DNA from 2 places in the Brucella sp. TWI432 genome. Region 1 is predicted to be linked to the other one. Evidence: riboswitches for the same ligand, from Rfam matches in the RefSeq annotation. Region 1 holds a riboswitch; the other holds the start of a gene.

Region 1 (5,760 bases):
TTATAGGAAAGCTTACGCTTTTCATCACGCTTGGCCTGCGGCGCTTCACTACCCTTGTTATCAGTGCCAGCGGTCGCCGTTTTGACGTTGCGTCGTGCCAGCGCTTGTTCCTTACGCTGCGCCATCATATCGGCATAGCCACCGGCATATTCGAGCCAGTTGCCATCGCCTTCCGGTGCGATTACCGACGTCACCGTGCGATCAAGGAAATCGCGGTCGTGGCTGACAAGGATAACGGTCCCCGGAAAACCGGAAACCAGTTCCTGCAACAGATCAAGCGTTTCCATGTCGAGATCGTTGGTCGGCTCGTCGAGGATCAAAAGATTGGCAGGCCGCGCCAGAACGCGCGCCAGCATCAGGCGCGCCCGCTCACCGCCGGACAGTTCGCGGATTGGCGTCCGCGCCTGTTCGGGCTGGAACAGGAAGTCTTTCATATAAGAAACGACATGACGCTGTTCGCCGTTGACCACCAGGTTTTCACCACGCCCATCAGTGAGATAATGCGCGAGCGTATCATCAAGGTTCAGGCTTTCGCGCTTCTGATCAAGCTCAGCCATTTCCAGATTAACGCCAAGACGCAACGTGCCTGAATCGGGTGCGAGTTTGCCGGTCAGCATCGACAAAAGCGTCGTCTTGCCAGCCCCATTGGGTCCGACAAGACCAATACGATCACCGCGCTGCACACGGATCGAGAAATCATGAACGAGAACACGCTCGCCATACGCCTTGTTAAGCTTCTTCGCTTCAATCACCAGCTTGCCCGATTCCTTGGAATCACTGGCCGTCAGAACAGCTGTACCCTGCGCCTTGCGATGATCGCGGAAATCGGCGCGCATGGAATGCAGCTCACCGAGGCGGCGCATATTGCGCTTGCGGCGTGCGGTCACGCCATAGCGCAGCCAATGTTCCTCGCGCGCAATCTGACGCCCAAGCTTGTGATGGTCACGCTCTTCTTCTTCAAGAACCTTGTCCCGCCATTCCTCAAAATGCCCAAAGCCCTGATCGATACGGCGGGTGATGCCGCGATCAAGCCAGACTGTCGAGCGGCTGACATTTTCCAGAAAGCGGCGGTCGTGCGAAATCAGAACAATGGCTGAGCGAATCTGGCGCAGCTCATCTTCGAGCCATTCAATGGTCGTCAGGTCGAGATGGTTGGTCGGCTCGTCAAGCAGCAGCACATCCGGCTGCGGAGCAATCACGCGGGCAAGGGCTGCGCGACGCGCTTCCCCGCCAGAAAGATGATCGGGCTTTTCCTCGCCAGTCAAGCCCAGATGTTCCAGCAGATAGGTCACGCGGTGCGGATCGTCTGTTGGTCCAAGACCTGCTTCCACATAAGCGCGGACATTGGCAAAGCCTTCAAGATCAGGCACCTGCGGCAGATAGCGGATGGTGGCACCCGGATGCTTGTAAATTTCGCCGGAGGTTGCTTCGACCATAGAAGCGGCAATTTTAAGCAGGGTGGATTTGCCGGAACCATTGCGTCCGACCAGCGCGATGCGGTCACCGTCACTCACCGAAAGGGCTGCATCTTCCAAAAGCGGCGTGCCGCCAAAGGTAAGCTTGATCTGATCGAGGCGAAGAAGCGGAGGTGCCATGGTTCTCTTTGAAAAATGCCGTTGAAATTTCTGCCCTGCTTGTCGGGGACAAAACGCATTCTGTCAAATGATAAGGCCAAAAAAGCAAACAGGCCGGGTTAACCCGGCCTGCTTTTGAATTCGAAACCGCTAAACGGTCAGCTTAGTTACAAGGTGCTTCGTAAACACGACCGTAATTGTCGCGGTAACGGCAGTACTGAACACCATTACGGGTCTGTGCTGCACCAAGAAGCGTACCGGCAACGCCACCGATCGCTGCGCCAGCCAGAGCACCACGGCCATTGCCGCCGATAGCACCGCCAGCAAGTGCACCAAGAGCTGCACCACCAACACCATAGCCGGCAGTACGCTGCTCATTCGTCGTGCATGCTGCCGTTGAGAACGCAAGCGCACCGACGATTGCAATCATGGTAAGACGTGACTTCATGAAACAATCTCCTAATAGAGTTACACCAACACCGACTTTGCGTCCCCAATTTCGGCGCAAGGCGGACAATTCCCGCTGAGGCTATTTACAATACGTTTCGCTCGTCAGCGTCAAGCGGTTTCAATTGGTAAGGTTAGCAGCCATAGTAAAGATCAGCCCCCTCATTCAAGTTGGCTACAAGTATCGCAAGTCCTGAACGCACGGAAACGCAAAGAGTTCCACGCACAATATTGGAAACCGTCCATGAAGAACCAAAAGGAAGGGTCACGTTGTCTAACGGCCACTCTGCATTTGTGATTGAAAGTCCTTCGACTTTGCAGAAATTCACGACGCTGAAAGACGTGCCATCGGGAAAATCATAAACATAGTCTCCCCTAACAACCGGCCAGGCTTCCTCGACCCCGCTTGAAAGCAGAATATCCCGCCCCTCTGCGGCCTGCGCCGTTGCCATCGTAAGATGCAGCAAGGTGTGATCCGTGCGCGGGCCACCAAATGCCCCACATAAAATGACCTTCTCAGCGCCGCGCGCAAAAGCTTCCGAAAGTGCAAGCTCGCCATCAGTCATATCTTTGGCACGTGGAAAACTCTTCTGCGGAATATGCGCATACTGCTCTTTCAACGCCTCAGAAGCGGAATCAAAGTCCCCCAGCCACAGCTCAGGTTCAACACCCAGCTCCGCTGCATGGCGTATGCCACTGTCGGCGGCAAGAACGCGCGCTCCCGCAATCTGATTTTTCAGACGATCCGTGACAACGAGATCGCCGCCAAGTAAAATGACAAATGTGCTCATAAACCGCTCATAACATGCGGAAATTCTAGCTGAAAGCCCGCATTGCGAACCCTTGCCCTTCCTGAAGCAAACATCTATTGTTGCCGTGCTCTAACGGGGTGCCATTCGTTCTTAGAATGGCTGAGAAGCCGCACACCGGCTAACCCGCTGAACCTGATCCGGTTTGTACCGGCGGAGGGATTAGATGCTGACCGATTTCCCAAGCGGCGCTCAATCTTTTCGAATAAAAGAAAGGAATGCCGTTATGCGGCTTTTATCTCTGCTTACCCTGTCGCTGAGCGCAGCTTTTGCCTTTGCGCCTGTTGCCCACGCCAAAGACAAGCTGACCATCTACACCTATGACAGCTTTGTTTCCGAGTGGGGCCCAGGCCCAAAGGTCAAGGAAAACTTCGAGAAAGAATGCGATTGCACGCTCGAATGGGTTGCATCGGCTGATGGCGTCGCCCTGCTCAATCGCCTCAAGCTTGAGGGCGGCAATACCAAAGCAGACATCGTCCTTGGCCTCGACACGAACCTGACGACCGAAGCGCGCGCCACCGGCTATTTCGCGCCGAGCGGCATTGATCTTTCCAATGTCAAAGTGCCGGGCGATTTCAAGGACGATATTTTCGTGCCTTATGACTACGGCTATTTCGCCGTTGTCTATGATTCCGAGAAGCTGCCCAATCCGCCGAAAAGCCTCAAAGAGCTGGTCGAAGGCGATCCGTCGCAAAAAATCGTCATTCAGGACCCGCGCACATCGACACCGGGCCTTGGCATTCTGCTCTGGATCAAATCGGTCTATGGCGATCAGGCAGCCGAAGCATGGGAAAAGCTGCAGAAGCGCATTCTCACGGTGACGCCGGGCTGGTCGGAAGCCTATGGCCTGTTCACCAAAGGTGAAGCACCAATGGTGCTCTCTTACACCACCTCCCCTGCCTATCACATGATTGCCGAGAAAACCGAGCGCTATAAGGCACTGGCATATCCTGAAGGCAATTACCTTCAGATCGAACTTGCTGCCCAGACAACAACAGGCGCCCAAAACCCGCTCGCACACAAATTTCTCGCTTTCATGACCGGCCCCGGCTTTCAGGATGTGATTCCCGAAACCAACTGGATGTATCCGGCAGGCAAGACTTCGCAGCCGCTTGCACCGGCTTTCGACACATTGCCGAAGCCTGAAAAGACCCTTCTGATCCCAGCCGACGCGGTTGCGAAGAACCGCAAGGCATGGGTCGATGAATGGCTTGACGCTTCAAGCAAATGATCAAAGCACCGACCAGAACCAGCGCTGCTCACACCATGCCTGCGATAAAACAACTCGCGGGCATGCTGGCGCTTGGCTTTCTTGCGGTGCTGGTCGGTGGTTCGCTTCTTGCGCTGGCATTAGAAGCCAGCGGCTTTGATACGGATGTCTATTTCGACAATTATCTGCTGCGCGTCGCCCGTTTCACACTCACGCAAGCTGCGGCATCGGCTCTGCTGTCAGTGCTGTTTGCCATTCCGGTAGCGCGGGCGCTTTATGCAGAATCAAACTTTCCGGGTCGAAGCCTGATCCTGCGCCTTTTCGCGCTGCCACTCGCCTTACCTGCCCTTGTGACGGTGCTGGGCATCACCAGCATTTACGGGCGCAACGGCTTTATTGCGCAGCTTTCGCAAGCAAGCAGCTATCCGCTCTCACCCGATATTTACGGCATCACCGGCATTTTGATCGCGCATGTGTTTTTCAATATGCCGCTGGCTGTCAGACTCATTCTCGCGACTTATGACTCAATACCCGCCGATTACTGGAAGCTTTCAGCACAACTTGGCATGGGAAGCCCGTCGCGCTTTCGCCTGATTGAATGGCCCGTCATTCGGCGCAATCTGCCCGGCATGTTCGGTCTGATCTTCATGCTCTGCGTCACAAGCTTCACAACGGTTCTCACCCTTGGCGGCGGCCCACGCGCCACAACGCTGGAAGTTGCAATTTACCAAAGCCTGCATTTCGATTTCGATCCGGCGCGCGCGGTTGCTCTCACCTTCGCACAGCTTGCGCTGACACTTTTCATTTTGCTGGCCCTGCGCATGACCGGACGCCCATCGGAAGAAGGCTTTACGCTTACACGTAACGCGAGACGCTATGCGAAGCCCTCTGTACCAGAACGCTTTTTCAATATCACAGCCATTGCGATTGGCTTCCTCTATGTCGCGCTTCCCGTCATCGGCATCGTCATTTCAGGTCTTGCCGCCGATCTGGTCGGGCTTTTGAGGGAGAAGACCGTCTGGCGAGCAATCAGCACCAGTCTGGCACTTGGATTTTCAGCAGCCCTCCTCTCTGTCATCCTCTCCCTCTCCCTGGTCATCGCACGCGGGGCCACAAAGAGCGTGCGCCTTGCCGGGCTTTTTGACACAGGCGCAAGCCTCATTCTGGTCATGCCACCCATCGTTCTGGGTGCGGGCTGGTTCATTTTGCTGCGCCATTTCACAGATCCCTTCCTGATGGCTCCGTTGATGGTGATAACAGTCAATGCCGCGATGGCCATGCCGTTTGCCGTGCGCCTGCTGCGACCTTCATGGGACACAGCGGCTGCGCGCCACAACAGGCTCTGTGCACAGCTTGGCATCACAGGCTTCAACCGGCTGAAACTGATCGACTGGCCATCCATTCAAAAACCCTTCGGAATGGCCTTTGCCTTTGCCATGGCGCTTTCGCTGGGCGATCTCGGCACCATCGCACTTTTCGGCAGCGATGCATTGTTAACGCTGCCTTATCTTCTGTTCCAGCGTATGGGCAGCTACCGCACATTCGACGCAGCAGGCCTTGCATTGATCCTCGGAATCTTATGTCTTGGCCTGATGATGATTGCAGATCGTGCTGCCTCGCGAAAGGAAACGCCGCTTCTATGAATGTCAAAGCCGACATCAGGCTTCGCGATCTATATTTCAGCTATGGCGAAACCAAAATGCATTTCGACGCGACCATA
Region 2 (5,760 bases), on a different contig from region 1:
GGAGGGGGCAGCCATGTCGCGGGCTTCAATCGGATCGGCTTCATAGGCGATGCGACCAGCTTCAACGGCGAGCGCAAAGGCGCGGGCGATGGCGGCGGGATCACCCGCTTTTGCAACGGCGGTGTTGATCAGCACGGCATCAAAGCCAAGCTCCATGGCGGTTGCAGCGTGCGATGGCACACCAATCCCTGCATCCACAACCAGTGGAATATCGGGGAAATGCGCGCGCATGGTTTTCAGCGCATAAGGATTGTTGAGACCGCGACCTGAACCAATCGGCGCACCCCAAGGCATCAGCACCTTGCAGCCTGCCTCGATCAGTTTTTCCGCCACCACCAGATCGTCATTCATATAGGGAAAGACGTCAAAACCGTCGTCGCAGAGAATACGCGCTGCTTCGACCAGCCCGAATGGATCGGGTTGCAGCGTGTCGTGATCGCCGATGACTTCAAGCTTGATCCAGTTGGTGCCGAAAATTTCCCGCGCCATTTTTGCCGTGGTCACGGCCTCGCGTGCCGTATGGCACCCGGCAGTATTGGGCAGAACCGACACACCCAAATCTTTGATGAGGGTCCAGAAGTCCTGACCTGCACGCTGGTTCCCGCTCTCGCGCCGCAGCGAGACCGTCACGATTTCCGTCTTGGACGCGCGAACGCTGTCGGCAAGAATAGCGGGTGATGGATATTGCGCCGTTCCCAAGAGCAGGCGGCTATCAAATGTTTTTCCGTAAAATTCCAGCATCTTTAGCCTCCCTGCATGGGGGCGAGCACTTCAATGCGGTCGCCTTCGCGGATCAGGGTTTCTTCGCGCTCGTCGCTTGCAATGAATTCACCATTGAGCGCGGTTGCAACCACCGCTTCATCCAGTTCGATTTCTGCAAGCAAAGCGAAAAGATTGGTGCTCGTGGTCTCAAAGACCTCGCCATTCAGAACAATGGTCATGCCATTTCCTCTAAAAATTCTTGTCCTTGTTCGGCTCCGGTTGCTGCTGCAACCGCCATGCGTGCAACCGCAGGCGAGAGCAGAAAGCCGTGCCGGTAAAGCCCGTTGACATAGATTGTTTGGCCACGCTTGCGCACACGCGGCAGATTGTCGGGGAAGGCGGGGCGGGCATCGACGCCGGTTTCCAGAATTTCTGCCTCGCCAAAGGCAGGATGCAGTGCATAGGCGGCACTTAGCATTTCCAGCGTCGAGCGGACGCTGATGCCGCCGCGCTCATCGCTTTCGATCATGGTTGCGCCGATCATGTGGATGCCGTCGCCACGCGGTACGATGTAAAGCGGAATGCGCGGATGCAGCAGGCGCACAGGACGCGAAAGATTGATGTCGCGCGAGCGCACAATCAGCATTTCGCCCTTCACACCGCGCAGATCGGTAAGCTGATCGCGTGCTGCCAGACCACGTGCATCAACCGTTATATCTGTGTCGATTTTGACGTCTTTCGCATCTTGTCCGAGATGAAAGACCACGCCTTTCTTTTGCAGGTTTTCGGCAAGCTCAATCAGTGTTTCCCGTGGGCTGAGATGGCCTTCTTGCGCAAAGAAAAGCCCCTGCCGGAAACGGCCTGCAAGGTCCGGTTCCAGTGCATCAATGTGTTCTTGATCAATCGTATCAAAGGCTTGGGTGCGACGGGCAAAGCGGCGAAGCTCGGTTGCATCGCGATTATGCGATATGACCAGCGTGCCCTTGCGATGGACCGTTGAGACATGCCGTTCCCACCAGCCAATCGCCTCTTGTCCCAGTCTGACGACGGGTTCTTCCGCACTCTCGCCTTCGCACCATGGTGCCAGCATTCCGCCTGCAAACCATGAGCAGCAGTCAACACCGATTGCGGTGCTCTTGGCAATCACAGTGACAGCATGTCCCTGATCATTGAACTCGGCAGCGCAGGCAAGGCCGGCAACACCTGCGCCGATGATGGTAACGCGCATTATACCGTCTCCCATAAAGCGTGGAAGTGGTGCACGGGGCCGTGTCCGCTTCCGACCTGCAAGCTGTTTGCCGAGCGAATCGCCGCTTGCAGATAGGCGTGAGCCTCGCGCAGTGCTTGTTCCATCGAAAGACTTTTGCCAAGGCCGGCTGCAATGGCCGACGAAAGCGTGCAGCCGGTGCCGTGGGTGTTCTGTGTGTCGATACGTGGCGCTTCCAGCGTAATGGTTGGCAGGTCCTTGCGGATGAGGAGGTCAGTGCAGACATCGCCTTCGGCATGTCCGCCCTTCATGAGCACGGCCTTTGCGCCGAGCTTGAGCAGGGCGCGTCCCTGTTCTTCCGCCTCATCGTCATTGCGCGCAGTCGCACAATCGAGCAGGCAAGCAGCTTCCGGCCTGTTGGGCGTTAGAACGCTTGCAAGTGGGATCAGTTCATCGCGCAATGTCGAGATTGCGGCCTCGCTTAAAAGCCGGTCGCCGGATTTCGCGACCATCACCGGATCAAGAACCACCGGTCTGGAGAATGATGCAAGGCCCTTGGCGATGGCCAGAATGGTTTGCGGCACGGACACCATACCGATTTTGACGGAAGCCACATTGAGATCGCTGAAGACGGCATCGATTTGCGCAGCAACGATTTCAGACGGAATGTCATGGACAGCTGTGACGGCCAGTGTGTTCTGCGCTGTGATTGCGGTGATCACGCTCGCGCCATAGACGCCGAGCGCTGAAAAGCTCTTGAGATCAGCCTGAATGCCCGCGCCGCCGCTGCTGTCGGAGCCGGCAATCGTCACGCAGATAGGCACGGATGCACCACTGCTTGCTTTGGTTCGGGAGAGGCTTTGTCTTAAATCCATCATGTCGTCTCTCATTCCGAACGGAAAATTGAGACGTCATGAACTTGCTTTTGGGGCCTTGCCCCATGGAGGATATTTCCTCCTTGTTCGCGACGCGCCAAACTCCGTTCCCTACGCAGGTATTACCCGGATCAGGTTCAATGGGTTAACGCGATCAGCGTCTCTCAGCCTCTGATGAGGCACCCCAACGAATTTTGTGCTTTAGGCATAGGACGGAACGGCAGGTGGGTCAAGCAGCCTTAAGAATTGCAATCTGCAAATAAATTTATAAGCACCCCAATTTTCTATATGACTTTTTAAATAACCATGCGTTAAATCAATGCAGGGGAGAATGTCGTCCATTGCAGGCGACTTACTTTATTCCTGGAGACATCCTCTCGCGGGGAGATTGGATCAGGGCCAGTCTGATGAGGGGACAATGATGAGGAATCGGGAAGCCGGTGGGGCTCACTCGGACGCTGCTTTGGTGCGCACATCCGAAGAGGATTTTCGCATTCTCTTTACAACGCACCCGACACCTATGTGGGTGTATGATCCAAAGACATTGCGTTTTATCGTGATGAATGAAGCGGCTTACGCGCTTTATGGATACCCGGCTCACAAAATACCTGAGATGACAGTTCTGGATATTCGTCCGCAAGCCGAGCGGGACCGGATGCTGGATGCCGTGCGCAGTGGAAGTGATCTGGAGCGGCCCGAAAGCTGGCAGCACCTCAAAGCCAATGGCCAGATCATTGATGTTGTGACCTATGGGCGTGAGGTCATCTTTGAAGGCAGGCGGGCAATTCTTGCGATCGTGCAGGATATGACCGCGCTTGAGGAGGCCAACCGTCAGGCGAGCCATACCCAGTCGTTGCTTGATGGCCTTATCGACAATATGCCGCTTGGCGTCTTCATCAAGGACATGCAGGACAAAGGCCGTTACCTTCTCTACAACAAGGCTGCATCCACGATAAGCGGTTATAAAATTGAGGATGTAATTGGCTCAATTGATACGGAAATTTTCCCACGTGAGGAAGCAAAGCTTCTGACGCAGCAGGATCGTCTGGCGATGCGCCGCGAGGGTGTTTTGACCCTTGAGCGTGATATTCGTAGCGCGGACGGGACGCCACGCAGGCTGCGGATCATCAAGCGTCCAATCCCACCCGTTGATGGTGGCAGTTCACGTTATCTGATTGGGCTCATGGAAGATATTACCGAGCGCACACAGACCGCACAGCGCATGACACATATTGCCATGCACGATAGTCTGACCGACTTGCCGAACCGCGCCTATTTTTCACAATATATCGAAACTATTCTGAAAAAGGGTGAGCGCGCACCGGCATTTGCGCTGTTCTATCTTGATATCGATCACTTTAAGACCATCAATGACAGCAGGGGCCACCAGATCGGCGATTTGCTGCTCACGCAGGTGGCCGCACGCCTCAAGAGCATCACAACCTGCGAGCAGTTTTTGGCGCGTTTGGGTGATGATGAGTTTGCCATTATCTTCCGCAGCGATACGATTTCCCAGATTGCAATGTTTGCTGATTGCCTTCTTTCGTCCTTTCAGGATCCATTTGATCTTGGTGATACAATGGAATTCGTCTCTTGCAGTGTTGGCATCGCCCATGCCCCTTTGCATGGCGAGGATCCTGACGCGCTGATGCTGAGTGCTGATCTTGCGCTTTATGCCGCCAAGGCTGATGGCCGCAGGACGTTCCGTTTCTACCAGCATTCGCTGCGACTGGCCGTCGAAAAGCGCCACGCCATGACTTCCGATCTGCGGATGGCGTTGGCCGCGCAGCAGTTTGAGCTCCATTATCAGCCGATTTTTAATCTCGAATCAGGGCGTATATCCGGTTTTGAAGCTTTGCTGCGCTGGCGTCATCCATCGCTGGGCATGGTGTCGCCGGTCGAATTTATTCCGGTTGCGGAGGAAGCCGGTCTGATAGGGCCGATCGGAGACTGGGTGCTCAGGCAAGCTTGTCGCGAGGCTGCATCTTGGCCAGCCGATATCAAGGTTTCCGTCAATCTTTCTCCGGTGCAGTTCAATCAAAGCTTTCTGCTTGATTCGGTGACAGATGCTCTTGACGCTGCGGCTCTGTCTCCAGCGCGTTTGGAACTTGAAATCACGGAATCGGTGTTTCTTAAAAACAGCAAACATAACATTGAACTCTTATTCGAGTTGCGTCGTTTGGGCGTGCGGATTGCCATGGATGATTTCGGAACCGGCTATTCATCGCTGAGTTATCTGCGCTCGTTCCCGTTCGACAAGATCAAGGTGGATCGCAGTTTCGTGTCGGGTATCGAGCTTGATACCCGCGATCTTGCGATCATTCAGGCCGTGGCCACACTGGGTGCTGGCTTTCAGATTGTCACGACGGCCGAAGGCGTGGAAACCACGCAGCAACTTGAATGTTTGCGAAAACAGAATTTCGGTGAAGTACAGGGCTTTCTGATGGGGCGTCCGATGCCTGCAACTGAGGTGCCTGAATTCATTCAGACCCGCTGCGGATCGATTCTCGCTGCAATGCATCCTCAAAACGAAATGGTCGTCTGAAAATCATTTCGGTATAAGACTTGACCTTCCAACGGTTGGAAGGGTTATGTATTCATGCAACTCACGAATTCGCTCTTGATAAAAGAGCTGGAAGGGATTGCCATGAACAAGCCAGTCAAACCCGAAAACACAAGTTTCGCTATTCCCGTCGAGGGGATGAGCTGCGCCTCCTGCGTGTCTTCCGTTGAGAAGGCAGTCGCGAAAGTGCCGGGCGTCGACAAGGTGTCCGTCAACCTCGCAACCGAGCGTGCCGATGTGACCTTCAAGGCCGCGCCTGACATGCCCGCTGTCATCGATGCGATCCGCAAGGCGGGTTATGATGTGCCATCGGGAAGTGCCGATCTTGCCATTGAAGGCATGAGCTGCGCTTCCTGTGTGAGCAAGGTTGAAAAGGCATTGAATGCGGTGCCGGGCGTAACCCGTGCCAGCGT

What was found. A riboswitch is a leader RNA that binds a small molecule or an ion and turns the genes downstream of it on or off. The one in region 1 is predicted to bind thiamine pyrophosphate.
Positions count from the first base shown of each region.
Region 2: it holds a riboswitch for thiamine pyrophosphate, as region 1 does, so the genes downstream of both, thiD (bifunctional hydroxymethylpyrimidine kinase/phosphomethylpyrimidine kinase) here and thiB (thiamine ABC transporter substrate binding subunit) in region 1, are expected to answer to the same signal.

Region 1 covers NZ_JBDJNL010000006.1:123,168-128,927, forward strand. Annotated here, with positions in the region: gene ABE527_RS11370 (ABC-F family ATP-binding cassette domain-containing protein) at 1-1,595, opposite strand, end outside; gene ABE527_RS11375 (YMGG-like glycine zipper-containing protein) at 1,738-2,022, opposite strand; gene ABE527_RS11380 (thiamine diphosphokinase) at 2,156-2,812, opposite strand; TPP riboswitch at 2,897-3,009, shown strand; gene thiB (thiamine ABC transporter substrate binding subunit) at 3,057-4,061, shown strand; gene thiP (thiamine/thiamine pyrophosphate ABC transporter permease) at 4,058-5,683, shown strand; gene thiQ (thiamine ABC transporter ATP-binding protein) at 5,680-5,760, shown strand, end outside.
Region 2 covers NZ_JBDJNL010000001.1:358,829-364,588, forward strand. Annotated here, with positions in the region: gene ABE527_RS01670 (thiazole synthase) at 1-741, opposite strand, end outside; gene thiS (sulfur carrier protein ThiS) at 744-941, opposite strand; gene thiO (glycine oxidase ThiO) at 938-1,930, opposite strand; gene thiD (bifunctional hydroxymethylpyrimidine kinase/phosphomethylpyrimidine kinase) at 1,930-2,784, opposite strand; TPP riboswitch at 2,876-2,981, opposite strand; gene ABE527_RS01690 (putative bifunctional diguanylate cyclase/phosphodiesterase) at 3,206-5,329, shown strand; gene ABE527_RS01695 (heavy metal translocating P-type ATPase) at 5,432-5,760, shown strand, end outside.